4 regions of the Lentibacillus sp. genome follow, and region 4 is predicted to be linked to each of the others. Evidence: predicted binding sites of a transcription regulator. Region 4 holds the regulator's gene; each other region holds the start of a gene.
The links. Region 4 encodes Rex, which represses fermentation and respiration genes when NADH is low (regulators of the CRP and FNR family bind a similar motif). Its sites were predicted from a motif close to TTGTGAAATATTTCACAA; they were not measured.
Positions count from the first base shown of each region.

Region 1: VK097_RS12935 (YvcA-related protein) is a predicted target of Rex. The motif match lies at 1,737-1,754, and genes of this name have one in related genera.
Region 2: VK097_RS11775 (hemerythrin domain-containing protein) is a predicted target of Rex. The motif match lies at 1,973-1,990, and genes of this name have one in related genera.
Region 3: VK097_RS04625 (DUF2249 domain-containing protein) is a predicted target of Rex. The motif match lies at 2,304-2,321, and genes of this name have one in related genera.

Region 1 is NZ_DATGTT010000076.1:16,886-21,088, reverse strand. It holds gene VK097_RS12950 (serine hydrolase domain-containing protein) at 1-44, shown strand, start outside; gene VK097_RS12945 (GbsR/MarR family transcriptional regulator) at 284-823, shown strand; partial or broken gene VK097_RS12940 (protein-L-isoaspartate(D-aspartate) O-methyltransferase) at 1,006-1,614, shown strand; gene VK097_RS12935 (YvcA-related protein) at 1,799-2,392, shown strand; gene VK097_RS12930 (YvcA-related protein) at 2,591-3,184, shown strand; gene VK097_RS12925 (DUF6792 domain-containing protein) at 3,190-4,203, shown strand, end outside.
Region 2 is NZ_DATGTT010000065.1:66,570-70,772, forward strand. It holds gene VK097_RS11760 (nitrate reductase subunit alpha) at 1-771, opposite strand, end outside; gene VK097_RS11765 (hypothetical protein) at 755-1,045, opposite strand; gene VK097_RS11770 (hypothetical protein) at 1,072-1,395, opposite strand; gene VK097_RS11775 (hemerythrin domain-containing protein) at 1,426-1,848, opposite strand; gene VK097_RS11780 (acylphosphatase) at 2,167-2,436, shown strand; gene fdxA (4Fe-4S ferredoxin) at 2,537-2,776, opposite strand; gene VK097_RS11790 (M14 family metallopeptidase) at 2,922-4,112, shown strand.
Region 3 is NZ_DATGTT010000031.1:24,063-28,265, forward strand. It holds gene moaD (molybdopterin converting factor subunit 1) at 1-98, shown strand, start outside; gene VK097_RS04610 (metal-sulfur cluster assembly factor) at 206-508, opposite strand; gene VK097_RS04615 (hypothetical protein) at 530-1,759, opposite strand; gene VK097_RS04620 (DUF2249 domain-containing protein) at 1,779-1,994, opposite strand; gene VK097_RS04625 (DUF2249 domain-containing protein) at 1,991-2,242, opposite strand; gene VK097_RS04630 (Crp/Fnr family transcriptional regulator) at 2,826-3,515, opposite strand; gene VK097_RS04635 (DUF2249 domain-containing protein) at 3,742-3,972, shown strand; gene VK097_RS04640 (TIGR04053 family radical SAM/SPASM domain-containing protein) at 4,117-4,203, shown strand, end outside.
Region 4 is NZ_DATGTT010000009.1:102-4,304, forward strand. It holds partial or broken gene VK097_RS01290 (YdiK family protein) at 1-107, shown strand, start outside; gene VK097_RS01295 (MDR family MFS transporter) at 110-1,522, opposite strand; gene VK097_RS01300 (redox-sensing transcriptional repressor Rex) at 1,606-2,244, opposite strand; gene moaC (cyclic pyranopterin monophosphate synthase MoaC) at 2,246-2,740, opposite strand; gene VK097_RS01310 (ABC-F family ATP-binding cassette domain-containing protein) at 2,954-4,203, shown strand, end outside.

The DNA of each region.
Region 1 (4,203 bases), on a different contig from region 4:
TATCTTTTGGCGGAGACAATGGCAAAAAAAGCAACAACAATTAGTGCGGTTGAGTAAGCTGTTTCTGTTTATCGCTGACTTGATTCTGGGATGCGTTTGCTGCAGCCCAGCGGAATAAACAAAAAACAACATAAACTTTATCAACTTTTCAATTTATAAGAATTATATGTCATATGCGCCTGTTTTCGTCGTATTATTTGATTATATACAGTGACAGGCCGTTTCGATTTTGGAAAATGGTGTGATAGGCTGCAGTCAAGATGGTTGAAAAAGGATGGTCGGAATGGTAAATAATACTGAACGAATTGATGATGTCAGAACGCAATTCATTGAGAAAATAACAGACAATATGGATGCCTTTGGTGCTCCTAAAAGTGTCGGCCTTATTCTCGGAATCATTTATATGAACCGGGAGCCGATGACGCTGGATGAGTTGTCTGCTGAAACAGGGATGAGCAAAACACGGATGAGTCAGGTTGTCCGGGAAATGATTGACATGAATATCACTGAACGTGTTTTTAAGAAAGGTTTCCGGAAAGATCTGTACCAAGTTGAAGAAGATTATTATCAGACGTTTATCTCACTCTTTACATCCACTTGGCAAAAAGCCATTAACCGGAGCCGTCACTTTGAACAGCGTTTGAAGAGGAAACTGGACGAGCTTAAAGAGCAGCCGGATTTGACGGAAGAGGATGAACAAGCGATTAATAACTTGCTGGCAGAACTTCATGAATGGAAGGAATATTATGATTGGATACGCCGTGTAGCTGAGTTTTTTGAAAGCGGCGAAATATTTGAGCATGTACCTAAAAAACGGAGGTAGTTTGGGTGCCTAGTAAAACTTCAGCCCGAGACTGGAAACTTCAGCCCGAGAATTGAAACTTCAGCCCGAGAGTGGAAACTTCAGCCCGAGAAACGAAACTTTAGTTACTTGGATCCGCAGTGGTTCAAGTTTTTTTGTTATACTAAAATTTAAAATTGAATTAATCTGAACGACAGAAAGCTTTTTGTGAAAAAATGGAGGTGCTTGCCATGTGTAATAGAAGAGAGGAAATTGTCGCTTACTTCAACCAGCTGGATCGCCGTTATTTTATGGAATCGAATACGAATGCTTCAGCTGCTGATTGTCCTGTGTCGATTGGCTTTGGCCAAACCATATCCCAGCCGACACTGGTACTGAACATGACCCTTGAGCTGGGTCTGCAGCCTGATTCGCGTGTTTTGGAAATCGGGACAGGTTCAGGATACCAGACAGCTTTGCTTGCAGCATTTTGTCAGGAGGTATATACCGTGGAAAGGCTGGAACCATTATATGATACAGCAAAAAAGCGGCTGGATGCGAAAGGCTTCACGAATATTCATTTCAAGCATGGCGACGGAAGCCTTGGGTGGCCGGAACACCAGCCGTATGACCGGATCATGGTGACCGCTTCGGTGAGCCGTGTTCCGGGTGAATTGCTGGAACAGCTGGATGCAGGCGGCAGAATGATCATACCTGTCGGGAATCATCGCCACCAGGAATTACGAATGGTTGAAAAAGACGACAATGGAAAGGTGACATCTTCCGTATTGGAAGGCGTGGCCTTTGTCAGACTGAAGGGGAAGTATGAATAGGTGGAGATGTCTGGATATTCTTGTGAATAAAGGAACATTGCTTCACTTATGTATTGTATACTAATGAGTGATAAGAATATTTTACCAAACGATGAAGCGAGCATCGTAACAGGAGGCTTTATAAGTGAAATATTTTATAAGCTTTCTCTTGATACTTTCCATTGTTACATTAGGGGGTTGTGGAATGGGGCAGGATCAAAACAAAAAACCATCGGAAATGAATCCGGAAGATTTGCCTGATGTCAGGGCATTTAGTGATGAATTTACGCTCGATTTTTTACAATCCACAGAGGAAACAAGAGATGGATATTATCCGTTTTTATCCGGAACCGGGAATTATAAGGTGGACTTTCCGGCAGAAGGTGAAATTGATGAAAGAATGTATTCTATAAAGGAAAAGAGGCATGAGGAAGTCCCGATTTCTATAAAAGATGATACAGGTTTCAGTATGCAAATTACTTACTATTCTCATCATAAAGCTGATCAGATAAATTCTTATCTTGAGAACTTTAAGCTTTTAATAGGATATGATGGTGACTTCAGGAAACTAGAGAAAAAGAATCAATCCCTTTATTATACGGGTTTTGAACGCAATGGGTTTCGTAGTTATGCAGGTAATGTGCAAAATGAAAAAGGTACTGGTGGTATTGAAGTAGTTTATGATATAGATTGCAGGGATAAAAAAGAAAAAACCTGTTCAGAAAACAAACAGGATGATGAGGAACGTGTGATGGAATGGTTGGAATCAGTCCAATTTGTTAATGCGGGTGAAAAGTAACAAAAGTATGACTAAATACCTATTTTACAAAGAATTGAATTCAACTAAACATTGATCCACTTATGTATTGTATACTAATAAGCAACAAGAATATTTTACCAAACGATGAACTGTGCATCGTATCGGGAGGCTCCATTAGTGAAATATTTAATACATATTCTCCTTATATTTTTCATTATTGCACTGGGAGGTTGTCAAATGAATCAGGATCAAAACAAAAAACCATCGGAAATGAATCCGGAAGATTTGCCTGATGTCAGGGCATTTAGTGATGAATTTACGCTCGATTTTTTACAATCCACAGAGGAAACAAGAGATGGGTATTATCCGTTTTTATCAGGAACCGGGAAATATAAGGTGGATTTTCCGGCAGAAGGTGTGATTGGGGAAAGAGGATATTCCATAAAAGAGAAAGGTCATGAGGAAATTCAGATTCATATAAAAAGTGAGACTGGATCCATGATCAACATCATTTACTACTCTCATCACAAGTCAAAACAGATAACAGAAAACCTAAACGGTTTAAAGCTGCGAACAGGCTATGATGGTAATTTCAATAAATTGGAAAAGGATAACCAAACGCTTTATTATGCGCATTATAAAGATGATGTATTCCGAACTTATGCAGGTTATGTGCAAAACGAAAAAGGTACTGGTGGTATTGAAGTAGTTTATGATATAGATTGCAGGGATGAAAAGGAACAAATATGTGCGGAAAATAAACAAAGTGATGAGGAACGTGTGATGAAGTGGATGAAATCAATTCAGTTTGTTCATGAAGATGGGAAGTGAGTGCAATGAGCGAAGAGGTTATAGATACACAAGAGATGCGATTGAGGTTGATTGATTTAGAGTATAAGGATTTGTCAAAAGAAGAATTAAAAAAAGAAATTGAACGTATATATGTCGAAGAGTATGGTAAAGAACTTTCGGCTGAGATTGATGTATTTTCTTCCTCGGAAGCCAATAGTCTAGAAGGTGATGCGTCTGGTTATGACGGAACAGCCATTCATTTCCAGTCAAAAGAAAACAATATAGATGAAGTATATGTTATATCCCAGGGTACTCAAGGTTCGAAAGATTGGAAATACAATATGAAGGCGATGCTCGCTGGACAAGATATAAGTCAGGCTAATGCTACTTGGAAATTTGTAAATGAAGCAAAAAGAACTTTTGAATCAGGAGACTCTACTTCTGTTATTGGATTATCCCACTCGCTTGCCCATAACAATAATACAACTGCTCATTTATTATATAACTCGTTCGATGATATCTATAGTGTAAATGGTGCACAATTAAATTATTATCAGCTTTATAATAATAATGAGAAGTTTAAAAAAGCTGTAGATAAAAAGTTTTCTATCTCTATCTCAGAATCCCATGCAATCTATGACCTCGACCCAGATAAATTAAAAGCATTCGCCAAAGATTACTTTAAGGATAAAGGTGAAAACATCCACCAAATCATTTCCGAGGATGACCCGCTTTATGCGGTAAGTGGTGTACGCGGTTTTTTTACGCTTGGAGATGTGAAAATGGTAGACACGAATACCGATTATCCAGGGCTTCGGTCCATTATGGATGATATTCCGGATGATGTCGTAAAGGATTTTCAGGAGCTCGCCATCCAATATACAACTGCTTCCAATCGTGGTGGAACGGATGCTGCAATACAGGATATATTAGGTGTGGACATGAGGCTGGTCAATCAAATTGATGGGTTTTGGAGTGGGGCAGAGACATACATAACAGACCAGTCTGAAATTAATAAGATGATCGGGGACGTAAATGATAAACTGCCCCGACTTCTA
Region 2 (4,203 bases), on a different contig from region 4:
CGTCCCCCAAATAATAAAATATTTGGAGTTATACCAGTCAGCACTTTCCGGTACGTCAGTCTGCTCACCCCATACTTGCGGTGAAGCTGGCGGCAAATCGGCGTACCAATCATAAAAGCTTAAAATGGTTCCCCCAATTAATGACAGGAAACGGGTCCCTCCTGAATAACTGACCATCGACATGGCCGGAATCGGACTGAAGCCGGCGACACGGTCAGGGCCGTATTTTTTAATTGTTTGAATGCTGGCGCTGGCAATCATTTCACACATGTCTTTCCAGCTGGCGCGAACGAAGCCGCCTTTTCCGCGGGCTTTTACATATTTTTCACGTTTCACTGGATCACTGACGATGTTATCCCATGCCTCGACAGGATTTGAGCTATTATTCCGTTCTTCTTTCCACAATTCATATAAATCGCTTCGTACGTATGGGTATTTTACTCTGACAGGACTGTACGTATACCAGGAAAAGCTTGCTCCCCGCGGGCATCCGCGCGGCTCATATTCAGGGAAGTCATCTCCAGTGCTTGGATAATCCGTCTGTTGTGTTTCAGACGTGATAATACCGTCTTTCACATAAATCTTCCAGCTGCATGAACCTGTGCAATTCACGCCATGTGTTGAACGAACAATTCTATCATGCTGCCATCTTCTGCGATATATATCTTCGGAATCACGCGGACGGGGGCTTTCTTCAGTCCAGTCATCGTTAATCCGGTTTCCCGGCTTAATATGTTTTAATTTATCGAATAGTTTATTTTTGCTCTCCATCCGTTTCACCTCCTTCATGCTGTGCTTCGATAGGATTAAACCTGTCGCCCAGGATCCGGAAACTGCCTTCTCCCTCTTCAAGTTCCTCGAGGAATATTTTCAGACTTGGAACATTGGAGGCGACCAGAATTAGGCGTTCAAGCGTTTCATATGAGTTAATATCATAAATCATCTCTACAATTTTGGGGGGAATATCACCAAAACGCATTTTCAGTATGGAAAGCAAATCTTCGCGGTCATCAACTATATTTGCCTCATCTTCAAATAAAAACAAACTAATCCACTCCTCTCGTTCAGGCGTTATTTAGGTCTCATCATTTTAAAGTAATCGGCAATCATAACTTCTTTACAGGCATCTCCGACTTTTTCTATAAACTCAATAATCTCGTGGTTCGTATTTTCGATTGCTTCGTTTGAGAAATATTGTGATTTCTTATGTGCATAACTGTCACCAAAGTAAATAATTGCTTCATATCCTGATGCCTCTTTTATTGCCTGTGCCTGGATATCATACTTGTGGATATTGTGATGGTCTTCTAAGTTTTTTGTTACCTCGTTGTACAGGTCCGGTAAAATGACACGCATCGGTTGTTCCTGTTTGGACGATGTTTGTTCAGAGCCCAATTATGTCACCTCCATATAGATATTTTGCCGTTAGTGATCGTGGTCAGGGAGCACTTCCATTTCTTTTTTGTTATGGAGTTCGTCGACGATAATCAAGGATTGAAAACGCTGTATGATTGCATCATTAATCCCCGTCTCCGGAAGTTCTTCTTTAATTTCATCGACAATCAGACGTAATAAATTATGATCCCGTGTCAAAGCAACAATATCATCTTTCACTTCCGGGTCTTCTTCAACCAAATCTTTATATAATCCTTTTTCCTCTGCGTCAGCGTGTGCCAGTGTCCTTGTTTCCCATTGTTCAATAAGTACATACGCTAATTCCAATGCTTTTTCTTTTTCGTTTTTCTGATGAAGCGTGTCGAGCATGTTCGTCAATTCGATTGCTTCATTCAATGCTGCTTCATGAATAGCACTGTGACTATCAACATGCTTAAGCGCAGGACCCGACATTTTGATTCACCTCGCCGTAATTAGTTTTGAAATCAATACTGCCAGTATGGACAGCTTTCTATTGATTTAAGCATATCATCCAATAAGATAAGGAACAATTAATACCGAAGAAAAATTTGGATTTATGTGATAATTATCACAGAATTTCGGTAACAGTATTGTCGAAAAATAAGTTATTGACTATTATCAAGGTTTTTTGGTATAAAACTGTTGCCAATCATCTGTGGTATAGGGAAAATATAATAAGGGTATAGTTTTAATTATGTGCTGTACGGCTATACAATGTATTAGGAACTATAGATAAAGGAGACGGTAACTATGTTGGCACATGTCATTGTCAGCGGACGTGTACAAGGCGTCGGATTCAGAATTACAGCGCAGCAGCAGGCTGGACGATACGATTTAACGGGATGGGTGCAAAATAAAGCAGACGGTTCAGTAGAATTGGAAGTGGAAGGTGATGATAACAAGGTTCAAGCATTTTTAAATGATTTAAAAAAAGGACTGAGTCCCGCTATTAAAGTGGATGATATGAAAGTGGATAAGCGGCAGGATGAAAAAGGCTACAGCAATTTTTCCATAAAATAAAACTTCAATCAGTGGGCGGCTTAACCGCGCTGGTTGTGAATTGAATAGAATCGGCTGCAGCATAATAAAAGCCGCTATCAATAAAGACAGCGGCTTACATTTAACCCTCTTCGAAAAATTTGGCGTTCAGGCCAATGTACTTTTCTTCGTCTTCCGGAACTTCATCTTCCATGTATATCGCTTCGACCGGACAGACGGCTTCACATGCACCACAGTCGATGCAAATATCCGGATCAATATAAAACATGTCTTTGCCTTCTTCTATACAGTCAACAGGACAAACTTCCACACATTCGCCTGATTTTTCATTTATACAAGGTGATGTTATAACAAAAGCCAAGTAAATCTCCTCCTTAAAGAATAAAGCCCCACATACTTTCTATAAAATATATTACAGAATATGGCTGGCTGTTTCAAGTCAGAGTACACATAGATGGGCGCTCATACATATTATTTATTATCTGTAAAATTGAGGAGAGATCTTGATGGAAGTTATTATCCGTCCCGATGATTCGTTCTGGTATTACAGTGAACTGTTTGATATTCCAGTGATTCTGATTGAACAATCAAATCCACAATTAAATCCTGAACAATTAATGACTGGTCAAGTAGTGCGGATACCCGGTTATATGGAAGGATTTTATCAAATAGCTGCCGGAGAGACCTTGTGGGATATTGCAATGGAGCGGAATCTTCCGGTTGACATGCTTGAGTTGGCCAATCCGGATATAGAACCGCAAAATTTGCAGGACGGCCCGCAACTCACTATCCCCGAACGTGTCAATAATTTAATGATAACGGACTTTAACCATTATACATCTGATAAAATGGTACGCGACATTGGCCGCTTACTTACTATTTATCCGTTCATTTTTCAAAAGACCATCGGCAGTTCCGTGATGGGTAAAGATATCATTGAACTGCAGATCGGCACCGGAAACAAACAAATTCATCTTGACGGCTCGTTTCATGCCAACGAGTGGATAACGACCTCAGTCATTATTCGTTTCCTCAATGAATACGCACGTGCATTAACAAACAGAATGCCAATACGGGAGCTGAATGTACTCCCCTGCTTTATTGATACAAACTTATCAGTTGTTCCAATGGTTAATCCGGACGGTGTTGACCTGGTGCTTGATGGCGCATCTGCAGCCGGACCATATCAGGATCAGGTTTTGGCTCTTAATAATCAGAAACAGGATTTTTCGAATTGGAAAGCAAATATTGCAGGCGTTGACCTGAACAATCAGTATCCGGCACTTTGGGAAGTTGAAGCAGCACGGAAGCCTGATTCTCCTCAGCCTAGAGATTATCCCGGTCCTCATCCATTATCAGAACCTGAAGCTATAGCAATGGCAAAATTGGCCGAAGAACGAAACTTTTTGCGTGTTAACGCGTTTCATACCCAGGGTGAAGAAATTTATTGGGGATTTGAAGGATTGGAACCCCTCATTTCAGAGCCCATTGTAAATGAGTACGCTCATGAGAGCGGCTACCGGGCCATACGTTGTATAGACAATTACGCCGGTTATAAGGACTGGTTTATCCAGGAGTTCAGACGTTCTGGCTATACTGTTGAATTGGGAAGTGGTGTCAATCCGCTGCCATTTGACCAGTTTGAGAAAATTTATCAGGAGACGCTCGGAATTATGCTGGCTAACTTATATTTCTGAGTATAAGGACTTAAAGAGATAAAATGAGGCAGGGACATAACTAAAACGTTTACCATTAAAGACGAATGATACCTGGAATATTTAAGTGAAA
Region 3 (4,203 bases), on a different contig from region 4:
ACGCCATGATCGCAGTCAACGAAGAATATTCCCGTGAAGACACAGTCTTGAAAAGCGGAGACGTCGTTGCGTTTATCCCGCCAGTAAGCGGCGGATGAAAGCCAGCGTAACATGATATCGATTTATTACCGTTAACAGAAACGATATCAGGTTTAACCAACAGGGGAAGAGGACAGGGTATTCCTGTTCTCTTACTGCTGTATGCTTAAGCAAAACCGAGCCTCTCTTTGGCGCGGTCACTCATTTTAGCCGGTGACCATGCCGGTTCCCATACGAGATCGATATCAATATCGCCGACACCTTCAATTTGACTGATACGGCGTTTTACTCCGATTTTAATGCTATCGTGCATTGGACACCCTGGTGTGGTAAGTGTCATGACAATTTTAACGTTATCTTCTGTATCAACGCCTATACCGTAAACAAGACCCAGATCCATGATATTGATACCAAGCTCCGGGTCAATGACCTCAAATAAAGCAGCGCCGACTTTTTTTTCAAGTGACATAAGAACCGCTCCTTTTGAATGTTATTTCGTCAGAACACGAATAATGGATAATGCGTATAATAGCGATGTTACAGCAAGCAGCCCCTGAAAAATGAACACCAGTATATTGATGTAAAGCAGTCCGCTTACGGTCAGTCCGGCTGTACTGATAATAAACAGCGTAAACAGGATCACACTATTTTTTTCATCGATCATTTCTTTTAATGTCGGGACTTTTTCATTGCCGATTTTGTTGGAATATTTATGGGTCCACCATAAAAACGGAACAATTTTATACAAATAGCCGAGAATGCTGAAAATAATCCAGGCCATCACGTATAAAAAGATGAGCCAGCCCCAGACAGACGTTGTCTGAATACCGGATATGCTGAATATAAAGGCAAGTATATGAACACCAAGCCCGTTAAAAATGGCAATAAGTGAGAATGAAAAAGGTTTGTCAAGTTTTTTCTTGATACGTTTATTGAGAATCTCCCTGATATCCAAAACAAAGAAAAAGAATCCTGTCATCAACACAAACCAGCCGATTGTTGCGATCAGTGCAGCATCCAGCCAAAATGAACTGATCAGAATGGCCAGTCCCACTATATAGGTCATAAATGCCGGCTTTGCCCATTTCATGGAATATCCATGGGACAGGCTGAACATTGGTACAAGTTTATAGGAAAAACCGAAGATTAAGAGAGTGAACCACCCGGCTACACCGAGTGTGATATGGGTTGAAAGAATCGTCCCATGACTGCTGATACCCCCGTTTGAAAGATTCCATGCCAGCATAAACCCGGCAGCGATTGTCAGGAAGAAACATGAAATAGCACCGAGGACAAAGCCGGTCATCATGTTCTTTTTTTCCTGTCTGGAAATGGTGATAATCATTTGAACAATGAACATTATAATCCCAATAATGGCTATGATCCCGCCATATAGAGCCTTGTCAGGCGCTACGCCCAGCATGATGGAAAAAGCTGTGACGCCAATCGCGGTTATGATATATTGGATAAAGCCGAATGTCTGATTCCAGATCGGCGCCAGCAAGGCAACCGGTACAAGCTGGTACATGGCACCCATGGCAATCATGATGGCATACCCCAAAAGCAGGAAGTGTGCGCCCATCCAGATATCGGGGATCCGGAACTGTCCCATTGCCAGCACATCGTTATTGGCAAACAGAACAAATTGCGAAATGACAAGTGCTGCCAGGGCGTACAGAATAAACGCCAGTGGCAGCTTGATGTTTGTATTTGATTGCATGTTTCCGCCGGGCAACATATTAATCACCAGATTTCGTTATTGTAATTTTGAAGCTGCCATCTTCCTGTGCTTCTGTTTCATGTGCATACCCACGATCATCCAGTTCTTCATATAAAAACAGCGGACGGCGGTCATTAATGATGGATAAGGATTCACCGCTTTTCAGTTTATCCAGTGCTTTTAATGTGCGCATCATTGGCTGCGGTGGTTCCAGACCGCGATTATCAATCGTCATTCGTCAGCACCTGCTTTCTTGGTATATGTGACTTTCCAATGCTTTTTTTCAATTTTTTCGGTTTCATATGAAAAACCGCGCCGTTTCAATATTTTATGCAATGGGAGGGGGTTGAACGGTGCATGCAGGATAAAAGCTTCACCATCTTTTAAGCTCTTAACCGTCCCCATGATTTTATCGAACGGCTCTTTTTTCATGGCCAGATCTTCGCGTACATCCAGTTCCACAATGTTTTCCTGTCCACTCATAACATCACCTCATCTGTTTGCTTGAATCTACTCTTATGATAATGATTTTCAATTAAAAAAGTAGTGATGTGTATCACATTTTGAATGGCGTAACAATTTTGTCATGGGAGGGAGGTGAAATCTGTGCGTGAATGGCACCGTCTGCAGAACAGCGCTGAAATCAACAGAACGGGAAAAATATGTTCAGAAGAATAAAAGCAACATCCCGGGAACGTGAAAAAATCCCACTAAAAAAGTAACGGGTTCCGTTGCCTATCGCAAAACTCTAATTTACATACTAAATTGGAGGTGAAAATATATATTAAAATGCACCGCAAAATTCGGTGCTTTTTGTTGATAACATAAATAAATTTTCTCACTGATCAGGAATTAGAAGAATTTGAAAAGGAATTAGAAAAACTGGAGAGCTATCAAAAATTGTTGGAAGATAAACCGGATGAACAATCAGAATCTACTATAAGCAACAAAAGGCAGCAAAAAATTGTTAGAAAAGGAAAATGGAAGGCACGACTGCAAACAGCATTTACCGCCTTGGGAATAGGGGTCTGTCCCTCAACACACTGAGGGACAGACCCCTATAAGGTCAAAACAATTCGTTTTCCAATGCGTCGGTATCCAAAACAATTGAACCGGATTTGTCGGCAACCAGATTTTGCTTCTTCAGCTGGGTAAGTGTGCGGCTGACGGTTTCACGGCTTGATCCGATCATATTGGCCAGTTCCCGGTTAGTGAACTGGGTTGTCAGTTTGACCATGCCGTTAGTTGTTTCCTTTCCATACCCTCTCGAAAGGCGCAATAACAGCATAATAATTTGTTCGTACGTATTGTGGAGGATTTTTTCTTCCAGGCGTGCCTGCAGGTCGACAATGATGTCTCCAAGTACACGAAACAGCTTTACACAGATTTCAGGATGGTTAATCAGGAAGTTTTCAAATGATTCAATTGGAATATATATTAAAATCGCGTCATCCAGGACTTCGGCATGTGCCGGATAATTGTCCTGCCTGAAAAAGCCCTGGTGCGGGAACATATCACCCGGCTGCAGCACATTGATAATCTGTTCTTTGCCATGAAAGTCGGTTTTATAGATCTTTATTTTCCCCTGGTGAATAAAATAAACGTTCGTCAATGGATCTCCTTGCATGAAAATGTGTGTGCCGTGGCGATACAAACGGTGCTTTGCCAGATCAACAATCGGATCCATTTCATAGTCAGTCAGGTCTTTGAATAGTGGAACATTTTGGAGCAGCTGTTGGATGGTAGATGTTTTCATTGATGATTTCCCTCCTTTTATTCAAGGGTGGTAACCAAAGAATTATAATGATAATTTCATCCTATCATATTATCCACATATCTTCTTCTTTTTAAATATGAACGTTTTGTGATTAAGTGATAAATATCATACGTGAGCCATGCCCTTGCTCACATCGTTTTGATCTGCCGGGTTATATGATGTGTTCAGAAAGGAAAAATATTTGGAGGGATCAATCATGAGTGATATGCAATTCACTGCTAAAATACATGCACCGGACATCGACCCGAGGCATAGACATCCGAAAATTTTTGAAGTTTTCGATGGCCTGGAGTCGGGAGAATTCATGGAACTATCCAATGATCATGATCCAAGACCGCTTCATTATCAGTTAATGATCGAACGTGAAGGAATGTTTACGTGGGAATACCTGGAACAAGGGCCATCAATGTATCGTGTAGCAATTGGCAAAAAGTAAACGGCTGCTGCCTCTGGACAGGTACCGTCCAGGGGCGTTTTGTATGTCAATTTTAAAACATAGACGATACAAGTGAACTTTGTCACAACACTTCATGCGCTAACAAATTATACTGGGTCTACTACTATGTGAGGAGGAGTCATCGTGTTTTCAAGAGACTATAATGAAAATCCATTTATCGTTATCTGGGAGCTGACACGTGCCTGTGAACTGAAATGCCTTCACTGCCGA
Region 4 (4,203 bases):
ATTTTCTAACCATACTGCTCGCCTTTTTCGCCACACTCGATTTTGGTGTCAGTATACGCATGTTTATCATCCACTTCAAAATAAAAAATCATAGGAATAAGAAGTAGTGCTATTCAGATGCACTGCTTCTTTTTAATTCATCCGTACCTTTCATGATAAATGAGACGGGTATCATCAACAGGATAAAAATACCCGCTATCATGAATGCCTCGTTCAGAGCCTGCAATGAAGCCTGCTGTGTTTCGATGTCTCCCGCGAACAGCTGAGCACGCCTTACCTCGTAATAAATTGAGAAGAACACGATCCCAAATGAAGAAAAGATCTGTCTGATTACATTGTTCATCGCAGACCCCTGAGCGACTTGAGGATCGGGTATCGCGTTCATCCCGGCTGTCGTTGCCGGCATATTGCACATGCCAAGACCGGCACCACGGAGGCTATGCAGCACCAGGATAAACCAAAAAGATGTGGACATTGTATTAAACCCGAGCGCCAATGTGAAGCTGCCGAGAAGCAGAAGGCCAATCGGCACCACATATTTCGGTCCTTTCAAGTCCAGCAGTTTACCGCCCAATGTCATGAACAGACCACTGAGCAATGCTGAAGGGAGAAACAAGAGGCCGGTCATAATTTCGCTCATGCCGTAGACTTCCTGAATAAGAAGCGGCAAAAGGAAAATCCCCGAAAACAAGCCAATTGACGCGGTTGCTGTGACCGCAATCGAAACTGAATACGTCGGGATTTTAAAAATGGTCAGGTTAAGCAATGGCTGCTCCTGCTTCGTTTCATATTTAACAAAAACAACAACCAGCAGAACCCCGACTATGATACAGCCTATACTGATCGGCGACAACAATAGTTCCAGCGTCGAACCGCGGCCAAGTGCATACAGGATTGCACCAACCCCGCTTGTGATCAGTAAAAAGCCGACCACGTCAAATTTCAAGTCAGGATTTTTTTCCGTCGGTTTCAAATAGCGGAGACAAAACAAAGTCCCAGTAACGGCAAACGGAATGTTAAACAAAAAAAGAAAAGGCCATGCAAAGTATTCAATCACAACACCGCCGACTGTCGGACCAATCGCCGGAGCAACCATTGCAGCGACACCATAGATTCCAACAGCCATCCCCCGCTCCCTTTTCGGAAAGGCATTAAAAATCAGTGCCATTGCAATCGGCATCATCAACCCGCCGGCGGTGCCCTGAACAGCCCTGGACATAATAATCATCGGCAGATTCACTGATAAAGCCCCCATGATGGATCCTGCGGTGAAAATGAACAACCCGGTTATGTATATGCGCTTCTTGCCAAAACGGTCGCCAAGGTAACCTGTTAATGGCATTGTCATTCCCATCGAAACCATAAAAATCGTCAACAGCCAGCTGACCGCAACAGCATCCGCATCAAAAATCTCCATGAATGTCGGAAGTGTCGGATTCAGCATACTGTTATTCAAAATGACCGTAAATGTACCAAATAACACTGACATGACAACCAGCCATTTAGGATTGATTTTGCCCATCTTGACGCCTCCTGCAATTCTGCACTAAAAACCTTCTCTATTCCGACCATAAGCGATGAACATAGTGGATACAACCAAAATGATTAGGATCCTGAGTGCAGCGGATAGTGCTTTAGAAAATAAACAAGCGATTGCAATTCTGCCGCCAGATCAATATGATGGACTCGAATCGATGACGGCACCGTAATTCGTGCCGGAGTAAAGTTCAAAATTCCGGAAATACCGAAATCAACGAGTCGGTTCGTAATGGCTTGCGCTTCATCGGACGGGACTGTCAGAATAGCCACCGATACCCAGCCCATTTTTTCTTCCAAATCATCGATATGATAAACCGGCACACTGCCAATGTCTGATCCGACTTTATCGGAATCCGCGTCAAAAGCCATCACGATTTTCGTGTTATTGTTTTTCAGGAAATTGTAATGTAAAAAAGCGGTGCCAAGATTCCCCGTCCCGATCAAGGCGACTTCTGTCAGTTCATCCTGATCCAGTGTTTTCCGGAAAAAGCCCAGCAAGTATTCCACATTATAGCCATACCCTTTTTTGCCCAGTGCACCAAAATAAGAGAAGTCACGCCTAATGGTCGCTGGATCAACTTTAACCGCCTCACTCAGTTCTTTTGATGAAACACGTTTTTTGCCTTGGTGGCTCAGATTATTTAAAAAGCGGTAATATAACGGCAGCCGCTTGGCCGTCGCCTGCGGTATTTTATCTTGATCCATGTCAGTCCTCCCCGGCATCCCGGTGATAGTCACCTGATTTACCGCCAGTTTTCGTAACTAAATAGGTTGGGCCGATAATCATGCCTTTATCAAGTGCTTTACACATATCGTATACCGTCAGCGCCGTTGCGGAAGCTGCTGTCAACGCTTCCATTTCCACACCGGTCGACCCCTTTGTTTTAACCGATGCTTCAATCTGCAGTTCGTAAATATCATCTGCAATCTTCCAATCAAATGAAATATCGGTTCCCTTCAATTGCAGCGGATGACACATGGGGATCCAGTCGGAGGTGTTTTTGGCGGCCATAATCCCTGCTACTTGCGCAACCGCCAGAACGTCCCCTTTTTTCATGGTATTGGATATGATTTTTTCATAGATTTCCTTCGTCAGTTGAATGCTCGAGGCAGCTGCGGCTGTACGTTCCGTTTCCTGCTTTTCACTGATATCAACCATTCGTGCTCTGCCCTGTTCATTAAAGTGTGTGAAATCTGACATCGTTTCATCTCCATTTAGCCATTTCTATCGTCGCCCCTATTCTATCAGAAAAAAATTGATAAGTCGTGATAAAGTGAAACTTCAATCGGTGGGGGGCTTTTTCCCCACTGATTGTTAGTTGAACCAAATCGGGCATTTAGGGATTAATTTCACAATATGATTGCCCTTCCAAATTGGAATAAGGTACACTTGGATGGAATGGAGTGAACAACAATGATATTAATGCAGCTCAATGACGTATCCAAGTCATTCGGAGCCGAAGAAATACTAGCTAATATTAAACTTGAAATAAATGAAAACGACCGGATAGCGATTGTCGGCAGGAATGGCGCAGGAAAGTCAACGGTTTTAAAAATTATGGCGGAAGAGCTTACCTATGATGAGGGTGAGGTTTTCAAACCAAAAGACCTTTCCATCGGCTACTTGACCCAGCATAGCAGTCTTGAGTCGGATAAAACCATCTGGAATGAGATGATCACCGTATTTGACGGATTGCTCGCACAGCAGCGGGAACTGCGCAAATTGGAAGAAAAAATGGCCTATGCTGATTCGCTCTCCGAGGCTGATTATGATCAGCTTCTTTTGGATTATGACAGGAAACAGCAGGCTTTCGATGCAGACGGCGGCTACCGGTATGAGGCAGACATTAAGGCTGTGCTCACCGGGCTGAATTTTCAGGATTACGATTATAACTCACCAATCAACGAGTTGAGTGGCGGGCAAAAGACTCGGCTGGCGCTTGGGAAGCTGTTGTTGAAAAAACCGGATCTGTTAATCTTGGATGAACCGACGAACCATCTTGATATCGACACAATGACCTGGCTCGAAAATTACCTGGTCAGTTATCCCGGCGCCGTTACAATTGTGTCGCACGACCGCTATTTCCTTGATAAAATCGTGTCAACTGTTTATGAAATCAGCCGGCATCAGTCGAAAAAATATAATGGCAACTACAGCTATTACCTAAGGCAGCGAGCGTTAGATTATGAGAAGGCATTAAAGGAATTTGAAAAACAACAGACCGAGATCAAGCGAATGGAATTCTTCATTCAAAAGAACATTGCACGGGCCTCGACAACAAAGCGTGCCCAAAGCCGACGAAAACAGCTCGCAAAAATGGAAACACTTGATAAGCCAAAAGGTGATGAAAAATCAGCATCATTTTCATTCCGGATCAACCGTCCCAGCGGGAATGATGTGCTGAAAGTTGATCAGCTTGCTTTCCGATATGAAAACGAGGCAGTGTTTTCCAATGTAACGATGCATGTCAACCGCGGCGAACGGATTGCCCTGGTCGGGCCAAACGGTGTTGGAAAAACGACTTTATTAAAGGCAATCCTCGGACGATTACAGCCGGAAGCGGGATCGATCACAATCGGCACCAATGTCCAAATCGGGTATTATGACCAGGAACAGAAGATGCTGAATTCGGCCAAAACGGTGTTGGATGAACTGTGGGATGA